3 regions of the Bacillus bruguierae genome follow, and region 3 is predicted to be linked to each of the others. Evidence: a T-box and tRNA genes for the amino acid it is inferred to sense, from the RefSeq annotation. Region 3 holds a T-box; the other regions hold tRNA genes.
The links. A T-box is a leader RNA that pairs with one kind of tRNA and senses whether it is charged. The one in region 3 lies ahead of thrS (threonine--tRNA ligase), so its partner is inferred to be a tRNA-Thr.
Positions count from the first base shown of each region.

Region 1: it encodes a tRNA-Thr, which carries the amino acid that the T-box ahead of thrS (threonine--tRNA ligase) is inferred to sense. The anticodon was not compared.
Region 2: it encodes a tRNA-Thr, which carries the amino acid that the T-box ahead of thrS (threonine--tRNA ligase) is inferred to sense. The anticodon was not compared.

Region 1 covers NZ_JBAWSX010000012.1:399-3,645, reverse strand. The annotation lists gene WAZ07_RS18155 (alpha/beta fold hydrolase) at 323-1,228, shown strand; tRNA gene WAZ07_RS18150 (tRNA-Glu) at 1,358-1,429, opposite strand; tRNA gene WAZ07_RS18145 (tRNA-Ser) at 1,436-1,526, opposite strand; tRNA gene WAZ07_RS18140 (tRNA-Asn) at 1,535-1,609, opposite strand; tRNA gene WAZ07_RS18135 (tRNA-Ile) at 1,613-1,689, opposite strand; tRNA gene WAZ07_RS18130 (tRNA-Gly) at 1,697-1,767, opposite strand; tRNA gene WAZ07_RS18125 (tRNA-Lys) at 1,775-1,850, opposite strand; tRNA gene WAZ07_RS18120 (tRNA-Thr) at 1,860-1,935, opposite strand; tRNA gene WAZ07_RS18115 (tRNA-Phe) at 1,951-2,026, opposite strand; tRNA gene WAZ07_RS18110 (tRNA-Asp) at 2,037-2,112, opposite strand; tRNA gene WAZ07_RS18105 (tRNA-Met) at 2,115-2,191, opposite strand; tRNA gene WAZ07_RS18100 (tRNA-Ser) at 2,218-2,310, opposite strand; tRNA gene WAZ07_RS18095 (tRNA-Ile) at 2,329-2,405, opposite strand; tRNA gene WAZ07_RS18090 (tRNA-Met) at 2,410-2,486, opposite strand; tRNA gene WAZ07_RS18085 (tRNA-Ala) at 2,503-2,575, opposite strand; tRNA gene WAZ07_RS18080 (tRNA-Pro) at 2,590-2,663, opposite strand; tRNA gene WAZ07_RS18075 (tRNA-Arg) at 2,673-2,746, opposite strand; tRNA gene WAZ07_RS18070 (tRNA-Leu) at 2,750-2,838, opposite strand; tRNA gene WAZ07_RS18065 (tRNA-Gly) at 2,853-2,927, opposite strand; tRNA gene WAZ07_RS18060 (tRNA-Leu) at 2,957-3,037, opposite strand; tRNA gene WAZ07_RS18055 (tRNA-His) at 3,054-3,129, opposite strand; tRNA gene WAZ07_RS18050 (tRNA-Thr) at 3,138-3,213, opposite strand; tRNA gene WAZ07_RS18045 (tRNA-Val) at 3,221-3,247, opposite strand, start outside.
Region 2 covers NZ_JBAWSX010000027.1:42-3,288, reverse strand. The annotation lists gene WAZ07_RS25045 (CBS domain-containing protein) at 60-479, opposite strand; tRNA gene WAZ07_RS25040 (tRNA-Glu) at 1,226-1,297, opposite strand; tRNA gene WAZ07_RS25035 (tRNA-Asn) at 1,299-1,373, opposite strand; tRNA gene WAZ07_RS25030 (tRNA-Ile) at 1,377-1,453, opposite strand; tRNA gene WAZ07_RS25025 (tRNA-Trp) at 1,464-1,534, opposite strand; tRNA gene WAZ07_RS25020 (tRNA-Thr) at 1,538-1,613, opposite strand; tRNA gene WAZ07_RS25015 (tRNA-Phe) at 1,635-1,710, opposite strand; tRNA gene WAZ07_RS25010 (tRNA-Asp) at 1,721-1,796, opposite strand; tRNA gene WAZ07_RS25005 (tRNA-Met) at 1,799-1,875, opposite strand; tRNA gene WAZ07_RS25000 (tRNA-Ser) at 1,904-1,996, opposite strand; tRNA gene WAZ07_RS24995 (tRNA-Ala) at 2,015-2,090, opposite strand; tRNA gene WAZ07_RS24990 (tRNA-Pro) at 2,105-2,178, opposite strand; tRNA gene WAZ07_RS24985 (tRNA-Arg) at 2,188-2,261, opposite strand; tRNA gene WAZ07_RS24980 (tRNA-Leu) at 2,265-2,353, opposite strand; tRNA gene WAZ07_RS24975 (tRNA-Gly) at 2,368-2,442, opposite strand; tRNA gene WAZ07_RS24970 (tRNA-Leu) at 2,479-2,559, opposite strand; tRNA gene WAZ07_RS24965 (tRNA-Lys) at 2,577-2,652, opposite strand; tRNA gene WAZ07_RS24960 (tRNA-Gln) at 2,658-2,732, opposite strand; tRNA gene WAZ07_RS24955 (tRNA-Tyr) at 2,739-2,822, opposite strand; tRNA gene WAZ07_RS24950 (tRNA-Val) at 2,839-2,914, opposite strand; rRNA gene rrf (5S ribosomal RNA) at 2,919-3,034, opposite strand; partial or broken rRNA gene WAZ07_RS24940 (23S ribosomal RNA) at 3,136-3,247, opposite strand, start outside.
Region 3 covers NZ_JBAWSX010000008.1:170,618-173,864, reverse strand. The annotation lists gene thrS (threonine--tRNA ligase) at 1-1,296, opposite strand, end outside; T-box leader at 1,343-1,573, opposite strand; T-box leader at 1,616-1,846, opposite strand; T-box leader at 1,888-2,119, opposite strand; gene WAZ07_RS15070 (AAA family ATPase) at 2,346-3,247, shown strand, end outside.

The DNA of each region.
Region 1 (3,247 bases), on a different contig from region 3:
ATTTAAGTAAATAATTAAAATACTGTTTTTATATTGTTTAACTTCCTTACACACATATTGTAGCACGTTTTTTTGTGAGTGTATTCACATTTTATGACCCATTTGTGAAATTTATCACATATAGGGGAAAGTTATAATATTAAGTATGGAATCGATTTTAATGGAAGCGTTCTCTTTAGATTGTGAACACAAATAATACAGTATTTCATTTTACCAATAGACTATATTATATAGTGAAAATCCCAGTATTTACAAATAAACTACTCTCATTATAAGATTAGACTGAACAGTCGGTTTATAATTTATTATGGGAGTGAATAATATGAAAGATCACATCATAACTTTACAAGACGGACGTAAGTTAGCCTATATTGAATATGGTAAAACAAATGGATTACCAGTCATGCTGTTTCATGGTACACCCGGTTCAAGAATTTGGGCATTAACAGATGATATGGTAGCGAAACAATTAGGCATACGACTTATTTCAATAGATAGACCTGGCTACGGGCTCTCTGATCCAAAACAGAATCGAACAGTTCTGAATTGGGCAGAAGATGTAAATGAAATAGCAGATCAACTAAAACTCCAAACTTTTTCTATTATAGGTGTCTCAGGCGGAGGCGCTTATGCAGCAGCCTGTGCTTACAAAATCCCTGAGCGCTTACAATCCGTACAAATGGTTTCTAGTGCAACTCCGTTTGAAAATGAAGAGCCGCCAGCCAGTATGTGCCGCGAAAATCGAATTGCCTTCTTTATCTCCAAACGCTTACCTTTGCTATTAAAATGGGCATATCGTGCTCAAAAAAAGCAAATGGAAAAGAACCCTGAAAAATATATGCAAGGGATGAAAAAAGGAAATAGACATTTATGCAAATGGGATCAACAATTTATTCAAACAGATGAAGATATTAAATTAACTATGATCCACATGAAAGAAGCGTTAAGAAATAGTGTAGATGAAGCAGTAGCAGAACACTGGGGATTTAATTTTCAAAACATTTCTATTCCTATCCATATTTGGCATGGTACAGCCGACACTTTATCTTCAATAGAAGAAATAAAAAAAGTAGCCTCAGCTACTCCTCATGTAACAACACATTATATAAAAGATGCAGGACATTTCTTACCTGATGATCCCCACATATGGGAATCTATTTTACAAACAATTATTCATGATGCAGATGAGACAAACAAATCCAGTATATCATTTCATACTTCTATTTGATCCATTATGAGGTGGGAGTATTACTGCCCACGAATAGCGGGATAAAAATCAAGGAAAACCAGCTAAAATAGAGAAGTAACTATTCATTATACACAAAAAGAGATAGCAAATTATGCTATCTCTTTAATATGACCCGTACGGGATTCGAACCCGTGTTACCGCCGTGAAAGGGCGGTGTCTTAACCACTTGACCAACGGGCCAATTTCTGGCAGAGAAGAAGGGATTCGAACCCTCGCACCGCGTAAGCGATCTACTCCCTTAGCAGGGGAGCCCCTTGAGCCACTTGGGTACTTCTCTATATTATATGGCTCCGCAGGTAGGACTCGAACCTACGACCGATCGGTTAACAGCCGATAGCTCTACCACTGAGCTACTGCGGAATATGGTGGGCCTAAATGGACTCGAACCATCGACCTCACGCTTATCAGGCGTGCGCTCTAACCAGCTGAGCTATAGGCCCTAGAAAAAGCGGGTGAAGAGAATCGAACTCTCGACCAGAGCTTGGAAGGCTCTTGTTTTACCACTAAACTACACCCGCATAAAAATGGTGAGCCATGAAGGACTCGAACCTTCGACCCTCTGATTAAAAGTCAGATGCTCTACCAACTGAGCTAATGGCTCATTTTGAAATGGTGCCGGCTAGAGGACTTGAACCCCCAACCTACTGATTACAAGTCAGTTGCTCTACCAATTGAGCTAAGCCGGCTTGCATATTTCAAAATGGTGGCTCGGGACGGAATCGAACCGCCGACACGAGGATTTTCAGTCCTCTGCTCTACCGACTGAGCTACCGAGCCTTAATATAAATGGCGGTCCCGACCGGGGTCGAACCGGCGATCTCCTGCGTGACAGGCAGGCATGTTAACCACTACACCACGGGACCATTGGTTGCGGGGACAGGATTTGAACCTGCGACCTTCGGGTTATGAGCCCGACGAGCTACCAGACTGCTCCACCCCGCGATGATATAATATTCTTTTTAAAAAAATGGAGGAGGTAGAGGGATTCGAACCCCCGCGCGACTCTCGCCGCCTGTCGGTTTTCAAGACCGATCCCTTCAGCCAGACTTGGGTATACCTCCATATATATAAAACTTGAGTGGTGGACCTTGTAGGACTCGAACCTACGACCGGACGGTTATGAGCCGTCTGCTCTAACCAGCTGAGCTAAAGGTCCTTTATGGTAGCGGCGGAGGGGATCGAACCCCCGACCTCACGGGTATGAACCGTACGCTCTAGCCAGCTGAGCTACACCGCCATAAACAAGTTATAAGTGGAGCCTAGCGGGATCGAACCGCTGACCTCCTGCGTGCAAGGCAGGCGCTCTCCCAGCTGAGCTAAGGCCCCATTTTAAAAAACTATCGGGAAGACAGGATTTGAACCTGCGACCCCCTGGTCCCAAACCAGGTGCTCTACCAAGCTGAGCCACTTCCCGTTAATAAAGCGCGCCCGAGAGGACTCGAACCCCTAACCTTTTGATCCGTAGTCAAACGCTCTATCCAATTGAGCTACGGGCGCATATGGTGCCGAGGGCGGGGGTCGAACCCGCACGGTGGTCACCCACCGCAGGATTTTAAGTCCTGTGCGTCTGCCTGTTCCGCCACCCCGGCGTCATATTGTAAATTGGAGCGGAAGACGGGATTCGAACCCGCGACCCCAACCTTGGCAAGGTTGTATTCTACCACTGAACTACTTCCGCAAAACATATATGACTTATTCAATTAAAAGTGCGGGTGAAGGGAGTCGAACCCCCACGCCAAAGGCGCCAGATCCTAAGTCTGGTGCGTCTGCCAATTCCGCCACACCCGCATATTATTTTTTAAAATGGGGCGACTGATGGGAATCGAACCCACGAGTGTCGGAGCCACAATCCGATGCGTTAACCACTTCGCCACAGCCGCCATGATACTGGTGCCGGCTAGAGGACTTGAACCCCCAACCTACTGATTACAAGTCAGTTGCTCTACCAATTGAGCTAAGCCGGCATTTATATGGTGGAGGATGACGGGATCGAACCGC
Region 2 (3,247 bases), on a different contig from region 3:
TTCAGATGAAGCATTCCTGCCCTCAAATAGCAAATTGCAAACAGAATAAAAGTATTTATTTAGTCTGTTTGCTCTGATATTTCACTTAAGGCAACGCCTGCTTGATCATCTGCATATTTAGTTGTTGCTAAATCACCAAGTGATAGCATCCCAACAAGTTGTCCATGTTCAACTACTGGCAATCTTCTTATTTGGTAACGTGCCATTAACTCTGTCGCTTTTTCAATAGCGTCATCAGGTGACACAGAAATAATTTGTGTTGTCATAACATTTGTAATTTGATTGGAACCTGGATGTTTTTCTGCAATTCCCCGCACAACCAAATCACGGTCTGTTACAAGTCCGATAACTTGATTATTCTCCACAACAGGAATCATTCCTATATCTTCTTCTTTCATTTTCACCGCTGCTTCATATACGTTATCTAGTGATGTACATTGTACAATATTCGTGCTCATCAATTCTCGAACAGTTGTCATAAATATATTACCCTCCTTTACACACTTTAGCATCTCCAACCCTCTTCATTTCAATTCGCAAGTTCCTTAAAAGATAAACGAGATACCATCTCTTATTAAAAACAGATGAAATTACACTTTATCAAATGTAGAAAACTATGTAATCATAAAACGCAAAATAAATTGGATATTCACAGTTACAATGACCAATTCTAAAAACTTTAGAATTGCGGAGAGTAAATATAGACTTTATCGTTCTTATTTGAGAAGGCAGCTTGTAAAGATACAGAGCAATAAGCAGGATGAGGTTAGTAAAAGAAATACTTTATACCGTAAAATATTCATGCAACATTCCGTTGTACAATCATCAAAATGAATTGATGTAGTTCAATTCTGAGTATAGCTAAAATAATCAATTGGTAAAAATATAATGTACTATATTCTTTCCTAATTACACAAAATCATACAAAATCCTTCATTATTTATAATAAAAAATAAAACATTTTATAATATGATAAAGATATACTTATTGTTATAATAGCTTGATACGGCCATCAGTAGATTTTCTTTATTCGACTACTTTTGGTTAGTTGAAGCATTCTCATTCTTACTGTCCAAAAGTAGCTCAATAAATATATGTATAAGGAGATCATTAATCAGAAGTAATTATAATTCGTTATAATAAATACGATATACAGAAAATATAATGTATAATATTATTTTTCTTCAAATAAAAAGAGTCAGCATAGTGCTGACTCTTTTTATAATGACCCGTACGGGATTCGAACCCGTGTTACCGCCGTGAAAGGGCGGTGTCTTAACCACTTGACCAACGGGCCATGGCTCCGCAGGTAGGACTCGAACCTACGACCGATCGGTTAACAGCCGATAGCTCTACCACTGAGCTACTGCGGAATATGGTGGGCCTAAATGGACTCGAACCATCGACCTCACGCTTATCAGGCGTGCGCTCTAACCAGCTGAGCTATAGGCCCATATTTCTTACAGGGGCAGTAGGAATCGAACCCACACCGGAGGTTTTGGAGACCTCTGTTCTACCTTTAAACTATGCCCCTAAGTGGTGCCGGCTAGAGGACTTGAACCCCCAACCTACTGATTACAAGTCAGTTGCTCTACCAATTGAGCTAAGCCGGCTAGTTTTTTTACAAAAAAAAATGGTGGCTCGGGACGGAATCGAACCGCCGACACGAGGATTTTCAGTCCTCTGCTCTACCGACTGAGCTACCGAGCCTTTATGTAAATGGCGGTCCCGACCGGGGTCGAACCGGCGATCTCCTGCGTGACAGGCAGGCATGTTAACCACTACACCACGGGACCATTGGTTGCGGGGACAGGATTTGAACCTGCGACCTTCGGGTTATGAGCCCGACGAGCTACCAGACTGCTCCACCCCGCGATGATATAATATTCTTTTAAATAAAAAATGGAGGAGGTAGAGGGATTCGAACCCCCGCGCGACTCTCGCCGCCTGTCGGTTTTCAAGACCGATCCCTTCAGCCGAACTTGGGTATACCTCCGTATATATGAAGCTTTAATGGTGGAGCCTAGCGGGATCGAACCGCTGACCTCCTGCGTGCAAGGCAGGCGCTCTCCCAGCTGAGCTAAGGCCCCATTTTAAAAAACTATCGGGAAGACAGGATTCGAACCTGCGACCCCCTGGTCCCAAACCAGGTGCTCTACCAAGCTGAGCCACTTCCCGTTAATAAAGCGCGCCCGAGAGGACTCGAACCCCTAACCTTTTGATCCGTAGTCAAACGCTCTATCCAATTGAGCTACGGGCGCATATGGTGCCGAGGGCGGGGGTCGAACCCGCACGGTGGTCACCCACCGCAGGATTTTAAGTCCTGTGCGTCTGCCTGTTCCGCCACCCCGGCGTCATATTGAAAATTGGAGCGGAAGACGGGATTCGAACCCGCGACCCCAACCTTGGCAAGGTTGTATTCTACCACTGAACTACTTCCGCAAAACATATATGACTTATTGCTTATTTAATTAAGAGTGCGGGTGAAGGGAGTCGAACCCCCACGCCAAAGGCGCCAGATCCTAAGTCTGGTGCGTCTGCCAATTCCGCCACACCCGCATATTACATTTTAAAAATGGTGAGCCATGAAGGACTCGAACCTTCGACCCTCTGATTAAAAGTCAGATGCTCTACCAACTGAGCTAATGGCTCTTAAATGGCTGGGCTAGCTGGATTCGAACCAGCGCATGACGGAGTCAAAGTCCGTTGCCTTACCGCTTGGCTATAGCCCATCGAAATGGTGGAGGGGGGCAGATTCGAACTGCCGAACCCGAAGGAGCGGATTTACAGTCCGCCGCGTTTAGCCACTTCGCTACCCCTCCGACATTTAAGATTATATGGTGGAGGATGACGGGATCGAACCGCCGACCCCCTGCTTGTAAGGCAGGTGCTCTCCCAGCTGAGCTAATCCTCCATTTGCCTGGCAACGTCCTACTCTCACAGGGACAAAGTCCCAACTACCATCGGCGCTAGAGAGCTTAACTTCCGTGTTCGGTATGGGAACGGGTGTGACCTCTCTGCCATCATTACCAGACTATATTCATTTGAGACAATCATTATTATACTTGATTCACCGAAAAAGTCAACAAGTTTTTTATATTCTCTCAAAACTAGATAACACTTGCTTCATATTATATGGTTAAGTCCTCGATCTATTAGTATTCGTCAGCTCCACGTGTCGCCACGCTTCCACCTCGAACCTATCAACCTGATCATCTTTCAGGGATCTTACTAGCTTAACGCTATG
Region 3 (3,247 bases):
ATCTCCCATTGAATTTTCTGGTCTTGTAGAGAGCTCAACTTCATATTCAAAACCAAATGTACGATATACATAATCGATTAAATCAATTACTCCTTTTATTTCATCTTCAATTTGTTCAGGTGTTACAAAAATATGGGCATCATCTTGACAGAATGTACGAACTCTAAGAAGTCCATTAAGAGCGCCGCTAAATTCATGACGATGGACTTGCCCAAATTCAGCCATTCGAACTGGTAAATCACGATAAGAGTGCAGCTTATTTCTAAACATTAACATGTGACCAGGGCAGTTCATTGGTTTTAAAGCAAATTTTCCATGATCAACTTCTGTGAAATACATATTCTCTTTATAATGGTTCCAATGACCGGAGTTTTCCCATAGTTTTTGATTCATCATTAAAGGAGTACGAACTTCTTGATAATTACGCTTTTGCTGAATCCCTCGTAAAAAAGCTTCCATTTCGTTTCGGATAATTTGTCCTTTTGGTAAATAAAATGGCATTCCTGGCGCTTCTTCAGAGAACATAAATAATTCTAATTCATTGCCTAATTTACGATGATTGCGTTTTGCGGCTTCTTCTAAAAAGATTACATACTCATCTAGTTCCTTTTTAGAAGGGAAGGCAACCCCATATATTCTTTGAAGGACTTGGTTATTACTGTCACCGCGCCAATATGCTCCTGAAACATTTGTTAATTTAAAAGCTTTCATAAAACCAGTAGATGGTAAATGTGGTCCGCGGCATAAGTCTAAAAATTCACCTTGTTTGTAAAGAGTTATGTTTTGATCAGCAGGGACATCTTGTAATAGCTCTAATTTTAAATGGTCACCGAGTTCTTCAAATATTTGTTTTGCTTCATCGCGGCTTACTTCGATTCGTTGAATTTCTAAATTTTCATCAATGATTTTTTGCATTTCTTGTTCAATATGAACTAACTCTTCAACTGCAATACTATTTGGAAGATCCATATCATAATAAAATCCATTTTCGATAACAGGACCAACGCCTAAGTTAACGTGACCGTGTATTCTTTTAACAGCTTGTGCTAATATGTGGGCTGCTGTATGTCGCATTACGTCTAAGCTTTCTTTTGATTCTAAAGTTAAAATCTCAATTTCTGCATCTTCTTGTATGCTTCTGCGTAAATCAAATAGTTGCTGATTCACTTTTCCGGCAATAGCTTTCTTTTTTAACCCAGGGCTAATTGATTCTGCAATTGCCTCTAATGTAGTTCCTTTCATATACTCCTGTTCACGACCATTTGGAAAACGAATTTGAATCATTTTGTTACTCATCATTATCACTCCATTTCATAATATAAAAAAACGCACTCATCCCTAAAACAGGGACGAGTGCGTTAAAACCCGTGGTTCCACCCAGATTCCCATCGTACTTAAAAAAGCGTTGATGGCTCCATTCGCTGTAACGTAGCGTCTACGGCATTGGATACTATGTTTCCCCAATACAGCTCCAAGGTGGTAAGTATATTCTCCTGCGTTAGGAAGATCTCAGCAATTCTTCCTTCTCTGTAAAACCGTAAAGAATATCTCGTGTCCTTTTCATTGCCAATTGATATATAGAATTGAGAAAAATAAAAAACGCACTCATCCCTAAAACAGGGACGAGTGCGTTAAAACCCGTGGTTCCACCCAGATTCCCATCACACTTAAAAAAGCGTCGATGGCTCCATGCACTGTAACGTAGCGTCTACGGTATTGGATACTATGTTTCCCCAATACAGCTCCAAGGTGGTAAGTGTATTCTCCTGCGTTTAGGAAGATCTCAGCAATTCTTCCTTCTCTGTAAAACCGTAAGAATATCTCGTGTCCTTTTCATAGCTAATTGTTATATGGAATTAAGAAAATAAAAAACGCACTCATCCCTAAAATAGGGACGAGTGCGTTAAAACCCGTGGTTCCACCCAGATTCCCATCGCACTTAAAAAAGCGTCGATGGCTCCATGCACTGTAACGTAGCGTCTACGGTATTGGATACTATGTTTCCCCAATACAGCTCCAAGGTGGTAAGTGTATTCTCCTGCGTTTAGGAAGATCTCAGCAATTCTTCCTTCTCTGTAAAACCGTAAAGAATATCTCGTGTCCTTTTCGTTGCTTTTTTATAGCATTAGTATGTTGATTCATAATATACAGTATTCAAATTACTTTTGCAAATGTTTTTTTTGGAATGAATTGTATTTTTTATAATTCAGTATATGTAAGAAGAAAACTTATTTTACAAAAAATCTCAAAAAAATAAGCAGTTAGTACATGAATTTTGCTATACTACAAATAAATATCAGAAAAAACAGAAAATTTATTATAGGAAGAGAAAGGGTGAAGAGGGCATGTCAATTTTAGAAAGAATCAGAGAAAATGTCTCGCAAGTGATTGTAGGAAAAGAAGAGGTTATTGATTTAGCGATGATCGCATTAGTAGCAAATGGACATGTTTTATTAGAAGATGTTCCAGGAACGGGGAAGACGTCATTAGCGAAAAGTCTTGCAAAAAGTATAGATGGAAAATTTCAGCGTGTACAGTTTACATCAGATACATTACCAGGAGATGTAGTAGGTTTAGAGTATTTCGATATGAAAGAATCTGATTTTAAAACGAGGATGGGGCCGATTTTCGCTAATATCGTGTTAGTCGATGAAATTAATCGTGCCGTTCCGCGTACACAGTCTGCTTTATTAGAAGTAATGGAGGAGCGTACCGTTACGATTGCTGGGGAGACGCATGTATTGCCGCAGCCGTTTATTGTACTTGCTACGCAAAATCCGCTAGAGTCTGCCGGTACTTTTCCGCTTCCGGATGCGCAGTTAGATCGCTTTTTATTAACGATCAGGCAAGGATACCCAAGTCGAGTGCACGAAAAGGAGATGTTACGGCGTTTCCGCCAGCAAGACCCACTGCGCAGCTTACAAAGTGTTGTGTCTCTTGCGGATATTCTTTCTCTACAAGAAAAAGCAAAGCAGGTGGAAATTCATGAAGAAGTGGAAGATTATTTATTGGATATTGTGCAAAAGACACGTCAGCATGAACTCGTTGAAATCGGGGTGAGCCCGCGTGGTTCATTAGCTTTTATGAAAGCAGCACAAGCCCGTGCGCTATTAAAGGGAAGAGAATTTTGTACACCTGATGATTTTTATACGCTAGCAGAGCCGGTTTGTGCTCACCGATTAACTCTTAGTATTGAAGGAGATATGAAAACGACGAAAGCATATGTAATGAAAGAGATTTTGGAGCA